Regions from separate parts of the Pseudoalteromonas sp. NFXS39 genome, predicted to be linked through region 1. Evidence: predicted binding sites of a transcription regulator. Region 1 holds the regulator's gene; each other region holds the start of a gene.
The links. Region 1 encodes sigma-54, which starts transcription at its own class of promoters, with help from an activator protein. Its sites were predicted from a motif close to GTTGGCACGNNNNTNGNNT; they were not measured.
Positions count from the first base shown of each region.

Region 2: J3455_RS04230 (flagellar basal body rod protein FlgF) is a predicted target of sigma-54. The motif match lies at 2,949-2,967, and genes of this name have one in related genera.
Region 3: J3455_RS16945 (EF-hand domain-containing protein) is a predicted target of sigma-54. The motif match lies at 2,422-2,440, and genes of this name have one in related genera.

Region 1 is NZ_JAGDEC010000007.1:145,268-151,159, reverse strand. It holds gene rapZ (RNase adapter RapZ) at 1-439, opposite strand, end outside; gene ptsN (PTS IIA-like nitrogen regulatory protein PtsN) at 440-892, opposite strand; gene hpf (ribosome hibernation promoting factor) at 896-1,183, opposite strand; gene J3455_RS14415 (RNA polymerase factor sigma-54) at 1,211-2,707, opposite strand; gene lptB (LPS export ABC transporter ATP-binding protein) at 2,825-3,550, opposite strand; gene lptA (lipopolysaccharide transport periplasmic protein LptA) at 3,547-4,068, opposite strand; gene lptC (LPS export ABC transporter periplasmic protein LptC) at 4,058-4,612, opposite strand; gene kdsC (3-deoxy-manno-octulosonate-8-phosphatase KdsC) at 4,609-5,160, opposite strand; gene J3455_RS14390 (KpsF/GutQ family sugar-phosphate isomerase) at 5,164-5,892, opposite strand, start outside.
Region 2 is NZ_JAGDEC010000002.1:142,259-148,150, reverse strand. It holds gene J3455_RS04245 (flagellar basal body P-ring protein FlgI) at 1-628, opposite strand, end outside; gene flgH (flagellar basal body L-ring protein FlgH) at 641-1,324, opposite strand; gene flgG (flagellar basal-body rod protein FlgG) at 1,340-2,128, opposite strand; gene J3455_RS04230 (flagellar basal body rod protein FlgF) at 2,150-2,914, opposite strand; gene flgE (flagellar hook protein FlgE) at 3,076-4,428, opposite strand; gene J3455_RS04220 (flagellar hook assembly protein FlgD) at 4,480-5,160, opposite strand; gene flgC (flagellar basal body rod protein FlgC) at 5,174-5,605, opposite strand; gene flgB (flagellar basal body rod protein FlgB) at 5,608-5,892, opposite strand, start outside.
Region 3 is NZ_JAGDEC010000010.1:21,634-27,525, reverse strand. It holds gene J3455_RS16960 (sigma 54-interacting transcriptional regulator) at 1-172, opposite strand, end outside; gene J3455_RS16955 (hypothetical protein) at 175-702, opposite strand; gene J3455_RS16950 (HAMP domain-containing sensor histidine kinase) at 704-2,161, opposite strand; gene J3455_RS16945 (EF-hand domain-containing protein) at 2,474-2,701, shown strand; gene J3455_RS16940 (PLC family EF-hand domain-containing protein) at 2,711-2,938, shown strand; gene J3455_RS16935 (EF-hand domain-containing protein) at 3,042-3,275, shown strand; gene J3455_RS16930 (EF-hand domain-containing protein) at 3,280-3,513, shown strand; gene J3455_RS16925 (amidohydrolase) at 3,607-5,247, shown strand; gene J3455_RS16920 (YgjV family protein) at 5,260-5,490, opposite strand; gene J3455_RS16915 (Crp/Fnr family transcriptional regulator) at 5,759-5,892, shown strand, end outside.

The DNA of each region.
Region 1 (5,892 bases):
ATTCTGCTAACTGATGAACACTGAGATCTGTGGTATCAATCATAAAATCAGCACGAGTGATCAACACATCGAGTAAGACTTTTTCTTGTTTAATAGCCAGATCAAGTGGCAAAGAATCAATGGATAATGGGTGTAAACGACGAGTCTCTGAAAAGCGTTTTATCAGGGTTTGGTCATCACTGTCTAAGTAAAAAAGTGTTGGATTTGCGAAACCAGGAAGGTACTCAAGAATATCATTAAATTCTTGCTGCTCTTTTGGAAGGTTACGCACATCAATACTGACCGCTATTTTATCGTAGTTATCTGATACGCTACGCACGAGCGAAGGCAGTAAATTGACTGGAATATTATCAACGCAATAATAACCTAAGTCTTCAAGTACTCGTAAAGCGACCGATTTACCTGAGCCTGAGCGACCGCTGATAATGATTAATTCCATTTATGCCTCTGCTGATATAACCTGAAACAGTTGCTGATCGGTAGTAGCGCTACGCAGCTGTTTACAAAACTCTTTATCTTTAAGTCTATCAGCAATTGTTGATAAGGTCTTTAGATGAAGCTGAGAGTCACCATCTGGTACGATGAGTGCTACGAAAATGTCAACAGGGCGATTATCAATTGCATCAAAATTGATTGGGGATTCACTCACTATGACAAACGCCTGAGGTTCATCGGCGCCACTCATTCGGCCATGTGGAATAGCAATACCTCGGCCAATACCGGTGCTACCTAGCTTCTCTCGGTTGAGTAAAGCATTTAGGATATCTTGTTGAGATAAATGAGGAAGCTGCTGGTGAGCCAGTTCGCTGATATATTCAAGAATTCTTTTTTTGCTATTAAAAAGGACCGCAGCTTTGCTGCAGTCCTGATTAGTAAGTGAACTTAGTTTCATAATTTAATGTCGAGCTAATTTCTCTTTGTGTTTAATGACTTGGCGATCAAGCTTATCGATCAACGAGTCAATGGCTGCGTACATATCTTGATGTTCTGTAGAAGCGAACAATTCGCCTCCGTTTACATGTAAAGTTGCTTCTGCTTTTTGGCTTAATTTTTCTACATCTAGAATGACATGAACATTATTAATATGGTCAAAATGCCTTTCTAGTTTCGCAAACTTGGTGTTTACATAGTCTCTTAATGAATCAGTGATTTCTACATGACGACCAGTTAAATTTAGTTGCATAAGCATTTTTCCTTCTATGTAAAACGTCTAAATCAAACTCTTACGCTGATTAGACGGAGGTATTGCTAGAGACTCACGATATTTTGCAATTGTACGTCTAGCTACTTTAATTCCTTGCTCAGCCAATATATCTGCAATTTTGCTATCACTCAATGGTTTAGCCGAGTTTTCTGCAGCGACTAACTTCTTGATTAAAGCGCGTATTGCTGTTGAAGAACACTCACCACCATTTTCAGTGCTGACATGGCTTGAGAAGAAATATTTCAACTCAAAAATACCCCTAGGGGTATGCATATATTTTTGCGTTGTTACTCGTGAAATCGTCGATTCATGCATTTCGACCATTTCAGCAACATCATTTAGCACCATCGGCTTCATTGCTTCTGGGCCATGCTCAAAGAAAGCTTGTTGTTGTTGAACGATACAGTTGGTCACTTTTAATAGTGTATCGTTACGGCTTTCTAAGCTCTTAATAAACCACTTTGCTTCTTGTAAGTGAGAGCGAATAAATTGGCTGTCGCTACTTGATTTAACAGAGCGAGACATAGCCGCATATTGGCTGTTCACTCTAATCTTTGGCATACTATCTGGGTTTAACTCAACCACCCAGCGACCTTTTACTTTTTTCACTGATACATCAGGTATGACGTACTCAGACTCTTCGCGTACTATGCTATCCGCAGGCTTAGGGTTTAAGCTGTGAATTAGCGTCATTACTTCTTTAAGCTCATTTTCTTTAAGCTTAGTCTTTTTCATCAAAGTTCGATAGTCGCGACTCGCTAATAATTCGATATGCTCAGATAAAACCATTTTAGTTTCAGCTAAATATGGCGTGTTTGCATCGAATTGGCGAAGTTGAATACACAGGCATTCCTGTAAACTACGCGCGCCAATACCGACAGGATCAAACAATTGAATTCTCTTTAGGACCGCTTCGACTTCATCAAGTTCGATTTCTTCTTCATCACTATTTTGATTAAAGCTCTCGACGATATCTTCACAGCTTACCGTTAAAATACCAGAGTCATCGATAGCCTCAACAATTGCCACAGCAATCGCTTCATCAGTCGGACTAAAGGGAGTTAGCTGTAATTGCCACATAAGGTATTCGTGAAGGGTTTCGGTCGATGCACCTTGATAAATAGATTCATCTTCTGGCATTGGCCCTGATGATGTTGATGGAGCGGCACTCATGTACTCATCCCATGTAACATCCATGGCTAAATCGTCACTTACAGTGTCTTTATTTAGAGCATCACTGCTTTCTTGTTCATATTCGCTAGGTGCTTCGTCTGCAGAAGCGCTGACTTGCACATCGTCAGATTCAGCTTTTTGCTCATTTTTGCCGATGCTTTCTTCGTTGTAATCCGCTTCTTCCACTTCAAGTAAAGGGTTACTATCTAGCGCCTCTTGAATTTCTTGTTGGAGATCCAATGTACTGAGCTGCAACAAACGAATAGCTTGTTGCAGTTGTGGAGTCATTGTAAGTTGCTGGCCCATGCGCAGCTGTAATGATTGCCTCATGTATCCCTAACAATCCTTTTTTTAAGTTATCGATAACTGTGCAAAGACAGTTAAGTTATTATCGATTTATTGTCATTGTTATAAGTCTAGCAGATGCTCTAGTCGGTGGCGTAATGGTTACAGCCTAAATTGCTCGCCTAGATAAACATCGCGTACAGTTTGGTCAGCTAATACGTGCTCAGGTGTGCCTGATGCAATTAGCTCCCCATGAGAAACAATGTAGGCTTTTTCACAAACATCAAGGGTTTCTCGAACATTATGGTCAGTAATTAGTACACCAATACCACGATTTTTTAGGTGCTCAATAATTTTCTTTATATCTAACACTGAAATTGGATCAACACCAGCAAAAGGCTCATCTAAAAGGATAAATTTAGGATTAGCGGCTAATGCGCGAGCAATTTCAACGCGGCGACGTTCACCACCAGATAGCGCCATACCTTGACTATCACGGATGTGTTGGATGCTAAATTCATCTAATAAGCTATTTAGAGTTTCTTCCCGCGTGGTTTTATTTAGATCTTTACGAGTCTCTAAAATAGCCATCAAGTTTTGGTAAACTGTTAACTTTCGAAAAATCGAAGATTCTTGCGGTAGATAACCAATACCCAACCTCGCACGGCTGTGCATTGGCAAAAGGGTAATATCGTTATCATCGATGCTAATTTTACCTTTGTCGCTCGGAACTAGGCCTACAATCATGTAAAAAGTCGTGGTTTTACCAGCACCATTTGGGCCAAGCAAGCCAACAATACTGCCTGCTTCAACTTCCAGACCGACATTTTTAACCACTTGGCGGCCTTTGTAGCTCTTAGCTAAAAGCTCTGCTTTTAATGTGCTCATGGTTGGCCTTTATTGTCTTTTTTATTTTCAACAGGTACTAAAATAGTGTGTACACGATCTGATGAGTTTTCGTCTTTTTCAGCACTGATAAGCTGCTGAGCCATATCATAGGTAATGCTTTTCGCTGTTACTTTTTGACCAGCTTGGGTAACTTCAGCTTCACCGTTTAAGGTTAAGAAGCGTTTCGCAACATCATAACGAACTTCTTCAGCACTGGCGCTCATTACGGAACCATCCGTTTGTTTTTCTTCGAAGTAAGCTGGTTTGCCTGTTGCAATAATTAGCTCTACTGTACCTTCGGTATCACCGCCGTGTGCTTCAAGACGTTCTGCTGTAATACGACGATTACCATGCACGATCTCTACGTTACCTTCAAATATGCCAACGCCATCTTTTAGTTTACCAACTTGGCGATCTGAGCTAATGCTAATTTGTGCGCCAGTTTGCTCGGCAGCGGTGCCGGAAAACGCAATCAATAAGCTTGGGATCAGGAGTAATTTCTTCAGTTTATTGGTCATAGTATATGGTTCGTGTATGGTTAGTTAACTCAACAATTTCGGTTTTTAAATCGGCTTTTAAGCCTTTACCGGTAATCTTTAAATTCGGTCCTGTTAGTGTTACAGGTTGCTTTGAAAACATGGTCATTTTATTAATGTCGACATTAATGTTTTCTGCTTTTATATCTTCGATCATACCGTTATGGGTTAAGTTTTTAGCAACTACATCCCCTTCAAAAATCAGCTGATCATTTTCGTATAAAGTGGCTTCTTTGGCTTTTACTTGCCAAACCTGCTGGTCGCCATAAATAGTAAATACAGGTTGCTCAAAAAAGGTAAACCCTAATTGTTGATACAACTCCATTTTAGCCGCAGCTACTTTATGACTGATTTTTCCTTGCTCGTCATAAGCAGTTTGCTTTAACGCCACCGCAGTGTAATCAGGCGTTGCAATGATCTCGTCTTCACTAGTTATTGTGTCTGCTGATTGATTAAAGTACGGATACCACAACCACACCATGCAACAAACAAAAACAACACTCAGTAAAATACGGGCTATATTCATGCGCTGGTTCCATCGCTAGTTAACGGCTTACCGTTTTCTAACATCAGTAAATCAGTTAATTCACGCACGGCTCCAAAGCCACCTGGTAATAATGTGGTGTAATGAGCCAGCTTTTTAATTAGTGGGTGTGCGTCGTTAACAGCAACAGCAAACCCTACTTTTTCCATTACTGGTAAGTCTGGACCATCATCACCAATATAGGCAATTTGCTCATCAGTTAGCCCCAGTTTATCCTTTAACTCTTGATAAGCAATTAGCTTATCTTCTTGTCCCTGATAAATGTGCTGAACTGTTAGGCTAGTCATTCGCTGCTGAACTATTTGTGAATGGCGGCCAGTAATGACTGCCACTTCAAAACCACTATTTATGAGCGCTTTAATACCAAAGCCATCTTTTGTATTGAATGCTTTAAGTTCTTCGCCATCATTGCCTAAATAAATTCGGCCATCAGAAAAAACACCATCAATATCGCAGATTAGCAATTTTACTTTTTGTGCGCGCTGACTCACATCAGGGCTAAGAGGCTGGTAAAGCTCGGCGAATGTCATTGCTTAAAGAACTCCTGCTTTTAATAGGTCTTGCATATTAAGGGCACCAATAGGCGTATTACTATGATCTACCACAATTAAACCATTGATACGTTTACGTTCCATAATGTTCAATGCCTCAGCTGCAAGCATGTCAGGGCGCGCAGTAGTACATGAACGAGTCATCACTTGACTAATAGCAGTACTATGGATATCAATGCGCTGCTCTAAAATACGGCGTAAATCACCATCGGTGAATAATCCGGCTAACTTTTTGTCTGCACCTATTACCGCAGTCATACCAAGGCCCTTGGCTGACATTTCAATTAACGCATCTTTAATGCTTTGCGTTTCGTTAACGATTGGGGTGGCATCGCCTGCGTGCATAACATCATCTAATGTTAGTAATAAACGTTTACCTAGACTGCCACCAGGATGCGAAAGTGCAAAATCGTCAGCTGTAAAACCACGCGTTTCAAGTAACGCAACGGCTATTGCATCGCCCATAACTAATGTTGCTGTTGTACTAGCAGTTGGTGCTAGGCCTAACGGGCATGCTTCTTTACTTACTTTAATGCAAACATGGACATCAGATAGCTTTGCCATGGTTGAATCTGGATTGCCTGTTAGTGAAATCATCTTTGCGCCAATGCGCTTAATAACAGGAATTATGCTTAGTACTTCGCTGGTCTCACCAGAGTTAGAAATACACATCACTACATCATCATGAGTGATCATGCCTAAATCACCGTG
Region 2 (5,892 bases), on a different contig from region 1:
GGCCAACTAAATCATTAATTGTTTGCTCTAAGCGTTTTGCCGTTGTGAAATCAGGGCGGTTTAAATTAAAGGTAATGTAGTCACCTTGCATAAACGGGCTCTTAATAGCACGCTCTACAATGGCACCGTTTGGAATACGACCTACCGTTGGCGTGTTAATAATGACCCGGCTACCATCAGCTCCTTCAGCACCTAGACCACCAACAACTAAGCTGCCTTGTGCAATCGCATACGTATTACCATCAACCCCTTTTAAAAAGGTTTGTAATAAGGTACCACCGCGTAAACTACCTGCACTCCCGATAGACGAAACCGTAATATCTATGGTTTGCCCTGGTTTTCTGAATGCTGGTAGCTCTGCATGAACAGCAACGGCTGCAACATTTTTAATTTTAGGTTTTAAGCTATCTGGTAAAGTAATACCAAAGCCATTTAACATGGCTTTAAAGCTCTGTTGAGTAAATCTGCTTTGTTCACCTGTGCCTGGCAAACCTACAACCAAACCATAACCGACTAATTGGTTTGCACGAACACCTTCAACCATAGATACATCTTTGACTCGCTCAGCCTGTGCAGAAAACTGCAGGCTAATTAAGCAAAGAGCGATGATGTATTTAAACCCATTCATGACTTTGTTCCTCTAAAATGGGAAAAGCGAACTACTAAAGAAACGAGACAGCCAACCTGCGCTTTGTGTTTCTTGAATTTGCCCTTTACCTGAATATTGAATTCGCGCATTGGCAATTCGGTTTGATGTTACTGTATTACTAGCTGAAACATCTTCTGGACGAACTAAGCCTTCAAGGCGAATAAACTCTTCGCCAGTGTTCAACGTAAGCCATTTTTCACCGCGAATAACTAAGTTTCCATTGGGTAAAACACGCATCACGTTTACAGAAATATCACCAAATAAGCTGTTTGATTGATTAGACTTTGAGTCACCTTTAAACGATGCCCCCGAGCCAATACCAAATTGAATACTATCACCACCAATGTTAACTGGATTACCTCCCAGACCAATTACTGGATCTAAACTCGCATCCGTTTCTTTATCTGTTTCGGTTTTAGCTGCTTTGGTCGCTTGAGTAGACTCTTGCAATTTAACAGTGATGATATCGCCAGCGCGTAGAGCCTTTTTATCTGAGTACAAGTCATTTGATGAATAACTATCAAACAACGACCCCGTTGGTACCATAGGCTCTGTTGTAGGCTCCGGGTACATAGGCGCATAGTAAGGGTCATCCTGAACCACATGATGATTTTGCGTTGTCATACAACCACCCAGCATTAATGCTGCCGATGTGACTAAGATAATATTACGCATGCTGCCTCCTACCCATTAAAGCTGCTGATTAATGTAACTAAGCATTTCATCAACCGCTGAAATCACTTTTGAATTCATTTCATAAATTCGTTGTGTTTCAATCAAGTTAACGAGCTCTTCTGTCACATTCACGTTAGACGTTTCAAGAGAACCTTGAACCACACTGCCTAAACCATCGATACCTGGGTTACCTTGCACAGGCGCACCACTAACAGCGGTTTCTGTGTATAAGTTTTGCCCCATGGGCTCAAGACCCGATGGATTAATAAAATCACTAATAGTTAGCTGACCAATTACCACATTGTCTGGTTGCCCTGCGATACGAACTGACACTTCACCGTCTTGCGAAACAGTGATTGATTGTGCATCATCTGGAACATTCATTTCAGGCTGCAAGGGAAAACCCGCTCCCGATGTCACAATTCGACCATCTTCGTCAGTCGTGAATTGACCATTACGTGAATAGGCAATATTGCCATCAGGTAATTGCACTTCAAAAAAACCAGGACCTGAAATCATCCAATCCAATGAATTTTCTGTGGTAAGCATGTTACCTTGTGAAAAGTTCTTTTGGTTAGCAACCACTTTGGCACCGGCACCTAGCATTAAGCCCGATGGCATTTCAGTGTCTTGTGACGAACGACCACCTGGTTGGTTAATGTTTTGATATAGTAAATCTTCAAATACGGCGCGGCTTTTTTTGTAACCGACCGTGCTGGCATTCGCGAGATTATTTGAGATCACCGAAATATCGGTTTGCTGGGCGTCAAGCCCGGTTTTACTGATCCATAATGCAGGATTCATAACTCTACCCTCTCAGTCATCTTAAACAATGCGTAACAGCTGATCTTGACGCTCATCGAGCTCTTCGGCTGTTTTCATCAATTTAACTTGTAATTCAAATTGGCGTTGATTGCTGATCATGTCGACCATTTCATGCACTGGGTTTACATTCGACATCTCAAGCGTTCCCGACAGTACTTTCACGTTCGGCGAAATATCACAAAAACCACATAGATCATTTACCAACATATCTTCTTTTGGTCGGAATAACCCGTCATTACCTTTTTCAAGCTGAGTGTTATCAGCCTCAATCACTTTCAGCCGATCAACTACTTCTAAAAAGTTAGCAGGCGCACCTTGTGGGCGAACCTGAATAGCGCCATCTTCACTAAACTCAACTTTCTCGATAGGTAACGGCAAAATAATTGGACCACCTTCGCCAATTACTTGACGGCCGTGGCTAGTGATCAACGCGCCATCTGGAGTAATGTTTAATGTGCCAGTTTTGGTGTACGCCTCATTGCCTGATGCATCTTGTACACTCAACCAACCACGGTCACTCATCGCGATATCAAGCTCGCGGCCAGTTTCAACAAAGCCACCCGATTCCATATTAGATCCAGGGCGTTCTTGCATTGCAAACACCCTAGATGGCAGACCTTCACCGAAGGCTTGCATAGAGCGAGCTTGTGCAAAATCAGCTTTAAAGCCAGTGGTGTTAGCATTAGCAAGATTGTTCGCCTTGAGTTCAAGACCTCGCAAGCTTTGCTTTGCACCCGACATGGCAATGTAGACCATTTTGTCCATAACATTGACTCACTAAAAATACGATAACTAAGAAATGCAATAAAAGTGCCAAAGTAAAATTGACGCTAAAATAGGAAAGAAAAATGAGGTCGGTAAAATGAAAAAAGGCTGCCAATAGAGGGAGCAGCCTTCGTGTCGGATTAAGCTTAGAGCCGCTAAAATTAACGGATCTGTAGGATATTTTGTTGTAGTGTTGAGTTAACCTCAAGCGCACGTGAATTTGCCTGGAAGTTACGCTGCGCACTGATCAAATCAACAAGTTCACTAGTTAAGTTAACATTCGACTGCTCAAGCGCTGATGAGTTAATTGAACCTAAAGTACCTGAACCTGGTTCACCGGCAATTGGCTCACCAGAGGTTAAGCTTTTCTTCCATGCCGTGTTACCCACTTGCTGTAAACCTTGTGAATTAGAAAAGCGCACCATTGCCACTTGGCCCAAGAATGAAGTATCACCATTACTGTAAGAAGCAACGATTTTACCATCTGTACCAATATCAATACCTGATAGACGACCTACAGTCGCACCATCTTGCTCTAGCGCTTTCACTTCAAAGTTACTTGCATATTGGGTCGGTATTTTATTCGTTGTACCAGCTTCATCGCGCCAATTGATGTTTACATCATCAGGGAAACTCGCACCGTTAGATAATAAACCAGATATACCGGCTGAAGGTATTGTTAATGGATTAAACGTAGCATCAGTATTTGGAGTCCCATCAGTGCTTTGAGGTAAACCACTTGAGTCAAACTGAAAAGTTGAAATAGGTGTATATGGCGACGCAGTTTGCTCAGTACCATTAGCAGCAAACGGCTTTTCATCAAGTGTTGCAAACACTTGCCATTCATTGTCATTACCAGTCACTGCTGCGTCAGTTTTAACAAAGAAGAACTGTAAAATGTGTGGCTCACCTAAAGAATCATACACCGTTGTTGATGTTGAACTGTTGTACGATGCACTTGTCTCTGGGTCAAATGGTGTAACTGCTGGCGTTAATGCACGCGAATCTAAGTTAAACGACGAATAAACATTGGTCGTAGCGCGTGGAGAACCTGATGCATCAGGAATTTGTAGCGCAGAAGATGTGCTTAAACTAACAGAAGTTGTATCACCCGTTGCTTCATCAACAGGGAAACCTTGTAAGTAGTTTCCGCTAGCATCCACAATAAAGTTGTCTTTATTAAGTTTGAACGCACCAGCACGAGTATATGTAAAATCTTGTGCACCTAGGTCATTTGCCATGGCAAAGTAACCTTCACCAGTAATTGCTAAGTCCAGTGAGTTATTAGTGAAAGATAATGAACCTTGGTGGAATTGCTGTGCCACCATTGTTGTTCTTACACCGTCACCATTTTTTGTTTTACCAGAACTAAATACTGATGATGCGTACACATCAGCGAACTCTGCACGAGACTCCTTAAAGCCCGTGGTATTGACGTTAGCAATATTATTTGCTGTAACGTCTAAATCTTTTTGCGCGGCTGCTAAGCCTGTTAATGCAATATTGAAGCTCATAACTCACCTCTAACCTATCTCTTAGCCTAAGCTAACCCAAACCTTTTTTACTTATGCGATTTCAGCTATATCAGTTAGCCTAACCGCACCCTCTTTTGTATTTACGATAATGCCGCTGGCGCCATTAATATTGACACTTTCAATATTCTTAAAGGTCGCCATTGGCATACTGCTGTAGTCTCCATTTACAAAGCCTTCAGCACTGATGTCATACTCACCTTCAGGGAGTACATTGCCATCGTTATCTTTACCATCCCATTCAAAACGAAGTGCACCCGCTGACTGCGAACCTAATTCAATCGTGCGCACTAACTGGCCCGATGAATCTGTTATTCTTAACGTTAGAGACTCAACGGCAGTTTCTGCAACTACCGACCCTTTAGCGAGATTTTCACCATCAAAATCAATCGTGTCAGACTCAAGTAACGCTTGCTTACCAACAAGGGTAGAAGCCTGTAACGCAGAATTTGATGTCATTGAAGCAGTCAGTGATTCAAACTTCTCATTTAAGTTTGAAATACCCTCAGCCATAGTGAAGTTCGTCATCTGCGCAATCATTTGATCATTATCAGCTGGCTTGCTTGGGTCTTGAAACGACAACTGTTGTGTTAAAAGTGAGAAGAAGTCTTCTTGCGTTAAAGTATCATCTTTCTCTTCTGTTTTATTTTGATTGTCTTGCCAACGTAAATTATCTAAATACGTGGATGACGCACTGCTGATGTCGTTACTCATAACTTATCCTCGGTTACCGCTGCCCAAGCAACAGTGTTTTACTTAACATTTGCTTAGCTGCATCAGCAACTTGCACATTTGTTTGGTAAGAGCGAGAGGCAGAAATCATATTTGCCATTTCTTCTACAACATTAACGTTAGGCTTATAGATGTAACCATTTTCATCAGCACTTGGATGGTTTGGGTTATATTCAATTTGCAGAGGCTTATCACTCTCTACAATGCCTAGTACTTTAACGCCAACAGAAGAGCCCTGAGGATTGCTTTGTGATGCTGACGCTTTAGTCAACTCTGCAGCAAAAACAGGATGGCGCGCTCGATACGTCTGATCTTGGCTAGAACTAATCGAATTCGCATTCGAGATATTACTGGCAGTAGTATTTAAGCGGACATTTTGCGCGCTCATACCGGTTGCTGAAATATCAAAAACATTATACAAACTCATGATTAAGCTCCTTGACTACCGAGGGCTTTTTTAAGGCCTTTAATTTTACTACTCATAAATTGCAGGCTTGCCTGATACTCTAATGAGTTCTGTACATACAAGTTTCGTTCCACTTGTATATCAACTGAGTTACCATCACCTGTATCTGCTTGATTTGGCGTACGAAACATTTCGGCATTACCAACAAAACGACTGCCTCCGGCAATATGTTTAGCATCGGTTCTTACCATACTATTGCCACCTTGCTGGTTGCTTTTTGCCGCTTTTAATGCCGAGGCAAAATCGAT
Region 3 (5,892 bases), on a different contig from region 1:
AGTCAGTGATCACCGCATCATAGGTTTGGCTTTTTAGCGCTTGTAATGCCTCAATGCCACTTTCAACAGTACTTACCAAGTAGCCTTTAGACTCAATTCTAATCGCCAATAACTTTAATAAACTAGCATCGTCATCAACTAATAAAACTCGTGGTTTTGTTACTTCATTCATGGTTACTGCTCCTTGGTTTCTTCACGTAGCAGAAGTTGTTGTTCGATAGTCGCAAGCGACGATAAGGTTTTTTCCATTTCATCACTCAGCGCTTGCTTTGCTTGTTTTGCCGCTAAACTTTGCTGTAAATATTGCTTTTGTAACCAAAGATACTGCTTAATATCATCTGGCCAATAATAAGCACGGTCGCTTTTATCAAGCAGGTTAAGGGCCTTTTCAGGTTCTGAAGCAGCGAATAAACATATCGACTCAAAAAGACGTTTTAGTTCATTCTCACCAACATAATTTACTTTGTCAGATTTTGCTTTAAAGCCACCACACTTGGCAGCATGCCATGCAATAACGGTACTTGCGGACGGATACAAAGGCTCACTTTTTGGTCGAGGTTTAGGGTTAGGTTGCTCATCAGGTTTAACCTCTGCTTTCGGCTCTACTTGTTCTGGCTCAACATTCTTTTGCGTGAGCGTGCACCCAGTTATAAAAAACGTGCCTATAACAAGCATAAAACTGGCTTTATTAGCTAAGCCCATATCAGTTAACTCCTTGGGTTAATTGAATTGGTAAAATGGCTGTAAATACACACCCTTGAGGGTCATTATCAGTAATAGAGAGCTTACCGTTTAATTGCTCAACGGTTTCTTTGACTATGGTTAAACCCAGTCCGCTGCTCATTTCAGTATGTTGTTTTGCATTCTTGCCTTGGTAAAAAGCCCCGAACACAGCGGCTTTTTCAGTATCATCAATGCCTTCGCCTAAGTCGCTTACACTCAAAATTAATTGCCCCTGCTTTAAGCTTGCCTTGATTATCACTGACTCATGTTCTGGCGAAAACTTTAACGCATTTGAGGTCAGCTGAATAAGCACCATTTCAAGTAGTTCTATTGATATAAACAAGGCTTTATTTGGTAACTCGTTAACCCAAACAATGGATAAATCACGCACAGATAATCGGTGCTCAAAATGACGCTCAATTTTATTCATCATCACGTTAAAATTAAGCTCGCTCAGGCTTTGCTTACTAGTGCGGATAGCGTTGTAACTCAATAAGCTTTCAATCATGACTCTAAGTCGCACCATACTTTGTGTTATTAGCTCAAGGACTGCTTGTTGCTCGCTATTGATTGGGCCAACAATTTCATCTGCAAGTAAATCTGTGCCTTCAACCATAGAAGCTAGGGGGGTTTTCAACTCATGTGTCACATGACGCAAAAAAGTATCTTTTTGCTGCTCAAGCATATGTAACTGTACTTGTACCCATTTAAGTTTATTGCCTAATTCAACTAACTCTGAAGAACCACGAACATGAATTTTTTGCTGCCAGTGCCCTTGCCCTAATTTATCAATAACATTGGTAAGCTCTCGTAGGCGTCCGCTGATCCGCCATAGAAATCCACCACCTACCAATAGCGTGAGTGGAATTAATGCTATTAACCAATTAATAAATGAAGCTTGTAGTGCTTTTAATTGCTGTTGGTTTTTTGTGATCCGTAATTCATTTTGCTCTTTAAGCCAGTTTGTTTGTTCACTGATAAGCTTGCTAGCAGGAGCAAACAGCTCACCATCTTGCTTTTGTTCAACTAGCAAATGCTGCTCTGCAAATTGTAATACCTCAGCAAGCTGATGCCACTGCGACACATAATCAGCTGTAGGGCTCAAAAAAATAAGCTCATCAACACTTTGCAAAGAAGATTGCCACTTGTTAGCAATCAGGCTATCGAGAGATTCACTCTTAAGCACCCAATTTTGTCGAGTCGCCCTTTCTAAACTATTTAAGTCTTGTTTAAGGTTATTGAATGCTTTGGTAAGTTCGTAATTGTCACCGACGATTTCTTGGGTCAGCGCAAGCTGCTTATTAAGGGCATTTAAAAACAAAATCACCACTAAAGATAACGGCAGTAAAGACAGCAAAATACTACAAACGAACTGACCAATGAGACTAGGCCGCCAGTTGACTAACTGTTTCATTTTTATCGCTACTTTATTTTGCATATTCACTCTCAACATAATTGCTGATGCTGATTATTAGTGAATAAACTTAGACACTCGCTGAATCCGACCTTAAAAAGTACGGACTTTTACCCAAAAACTGATACATAGTTGCTATTTAGCAACACGCTAACTCATTGAAACAAGGTGAATAAAGCTTAGTCGCCTAAAAAGCGTTGCAAAAAAGACACAATACTCTGTAACTATTTCGCATTAAAAACCACACAAAAGATATAACCCACTGATAATTAACACATTTAAAAACTGGCACCAATTTTGATAACTACAAAGTAAATTAGTCATTTAGGACACAAAATGAAGATTACGGCCATTTCAGCCGCAGTGTTGATAAACCTAGTTACGGTAGACTGTTATGCATTCGATCTGCAAACGACTTTTAACGAGCTAGATAAAGACAGTAACGGCTTTTTGAGTGAAGCAGAGGCATCTGAAGATGCATTATTACATAGCAACTTTACTCAAATAGATAGTAACCAAGATGGTCAAATTTCATTTTCTGAGTTTCAGTCGTTTATTCAATAGGAGATTGTAATGAAACAACTTTTAGCAGCGTTTTCACTCATGTTTTTGGTTATCAGCGCTACCGTTTTAGCATCACAAATGGATGTTCGATTTGCTAAATTTGATACAAACGCCGACGGTGAGATTTCTTTAGCTGAAGCGACTAAGCACGATAACTTACTTAAGCAATTTGCCGACCTAGATGAAAACGGCGATCAAGTTTTGTCTGAACAAGAGTTTGAAAAATTCAAACCTTAACGGCTTAAAGTGCTTGCCATAATCCCAGAGGGAATGTGTAAACGGATTTAAATTATGGGAGTTAAATTATGGCAAGCACTTTTATTTATAAAGGAGTGTAATTATGAGAATTTTCTGGCTTGCTTCATGTACCTTAATTACAATAAGCTTCAATAGCTTAGCATTGGATGTAAAACAAAGATTTGATCACCTAGATAAAGACAAAAATGGCTTTTTGTCTTTGCAAGAACTGTCATCCCAACCACACTTGCAAAAACGCATGGCAGAGTGGGATACAGATAAAGATCAACAAATTTCGCTTCTAGAATTTAAACACTATTTAACAAACAAGAGTTAAAGTAATGTCAAAATTAACCTTTGCCAGCCTAATTTTATGTTGTGGATTTAGCACATTGGGTTTTGCTGCAGATAGTATTGGTGAAAAATTTAAACAACTTGACCGTAATGACGATGGCTACCTTACTCGCTCAGAGTCTGCAAGAGATCCTGCTCTATGGTCACGTTTTAAAAATTACGACAGCGATAAAGATAATAAATTATCGCTGAGTGAATTTAAGGTCTACGCAAGTAAATAAAAATGTCTATTTGTTTATTTAATTGCTGCTGAGTTGCAGTTTACTGCAACTCTGATAATGTTTTCATAATTCAATAAAAACTATTAGAAGATTATGAAACTCATCATCAGCTTACTGGCAACAGCTTCGATAAGTTGTTTTGCCAATACCACAGTAATTTACAATGTAAATGGTTACACACCAACCTACAAAGGTGAAACTCAACACTTTTCAACACTGGTTTTTAAAGACGGTAAAGTTGTAAAAACCGGTAATGATTCAATCAAAAAAAGCTTTCCTGATGCCACCACGATTGATGGCCAACAAGCCACGTTATTGCCTGGTTTGATTGATGCCCATGGCCATGTGATTGGTTTAGGTAATAACCTTTCACAACTTGATGTTAGAAGTACTCGCTCGGCAGATGAAGTTGGCAAAATGCTAGCTGAGTTTGCTAAAGATAAACAAGGCTGGATCATTGGTCGAGGTTGGAACCAAGAGCAGTGGCCTGGTGGACAGTTCCCAAATGCTGCTGATTTAGACAAGTATTTAAAAGACAAACCCGTAGTGCTTTCTCGAGTTGATGGCCATGCTGTGTGGGTAAATTCAAAAGCAATGGAGCTTGCAGGTATCACCAAAGAAACTCGCTCTCCTGCCGGTGGTGAAATTATAAAACTGGATTCTGGTTTACCTTCAGGGGTATTCATTGATAAAGCCGAAACGCTTATTACTCAGCATGTACCAAAAGCAAGCCATGCCAGCATTAATACTGCATTAGATAATGCAGGTAAACATCTACTTAGTTTAGGGATTACATCAACCCATGATGCCGGTATCGATTATGATACCTGGCAAGTGTATAAGCAGCGCTCTGAACAAAGCACCCTTCCCGTCAGAATAGTAGCTATGCTAAGTGCTGCTGATCCTCAGCTAGAAACAATGCTTAAAGCGGGCCGATATAAAGATATGAATGACATGCTGTCGATTCGTAGTGTCAAAGTGTATGCAGATGGTGCGCTAGGAAGTCGTGGTGCAGCCCTAATCGAGGAATACGCAGATCGAAAAAATCACCATGGCTTAATGCTTGAAACCCAAGAAAAGCTTGAGCAACTATTCAACTTAAGCTTTACCCATGGCTTTAGTGCTAACACCCATGCAATTGGTGATAAAGCCAATCACGTAGTGCTAGATGCCTATGAAAATGTGTTTAAAAAAACCGGTGGAATTTTACTTCGTAACCGAATTGAACATGCACAAATTGTTACTCCTGAAGACATTCCTCGTTTTAAAACGTTAAAAATCATTCCATCAATGCAGCCTGTTCATGCAACATCTGATATGCATATGGCAGAGCAACGTCTAACTGAAAAACAACTTGAAGGGGCTTACGCTTGGAAAACCTTTTTAGCGCAAGGCTCAGTGATTGCGGCGGGTTCTGATTTTCCAGTAGAGCTTGCTGATCCGTTTGACGGCTTATATTCAGCCATTACTCGCATGGATCATAATCAGCTGCCAGAAGGCGGCTGGCGACCACAAGAGCTACTATCGCGTGATGAAGCTTTACGTGCTTTTACTTTAGGTGGTGCATATGCTGCACATCAAGAGTTTAAACTTGGCAGTTTAGAGCAAGGAAAGTGGGCTGACTTTATCTTGATTGATAAAGACTATTACAAAGCGCCAGTCTCAGAGATCCACGATATAAACGTGACACAAACTTGGATTGCGGGCCAGCTTAAGTATAAAAAAGAAGATTAGTATTACTAAGTGTTACTTAGCGTCAGCTTTTTGCTGACGCTTTAATTTTATGATGTGGTAAATATTCACAAATGCTAGTAAACCATTGGTAAAGGCCACAGGAACAGCACCAATTGCCAGCCCGTAGAAGGTAAATGCAATACATCCTGCTAGGTTAAGCCAACGTAGCTTAACAACATCGCTCATTGTCAAAGAAGCAACCAAAAGTGCTGACGCTAAATAGCCTAAATATTCCCAACTCAATTGTTCTCTCCTAGGCTTTAGGTTAGCATTGGAGCTTGTCATTTTTTTTGACGCACTCAGTGCTACTTTGACAATAAAATAAAAAAGCTAACTTACTAAAAACCTTGTAAAGCTGCAGAAAAATCTTGGCTTTAAAATCATTACACGGGAAATGAAGGTATCAGTAACGTGAAACACCTTACTAGCAAGTTAGCGTAAATTCTTAGAATCTTAATGCTAACGTCATTAAGATGTAATAAATAGGACAATTGTCCGAAGAGCGGCGTTAATGTTTCAATATCATTTTTCAAGCTATCTTGTTGACCAATTACTGACATTTGCTGGCAGCAGTTTTCAACAAGCTAAAAAAGAAGTGCTGATCCATCAGGATCAACCTTTATCAAAACTCGTATTAGTTAGAAG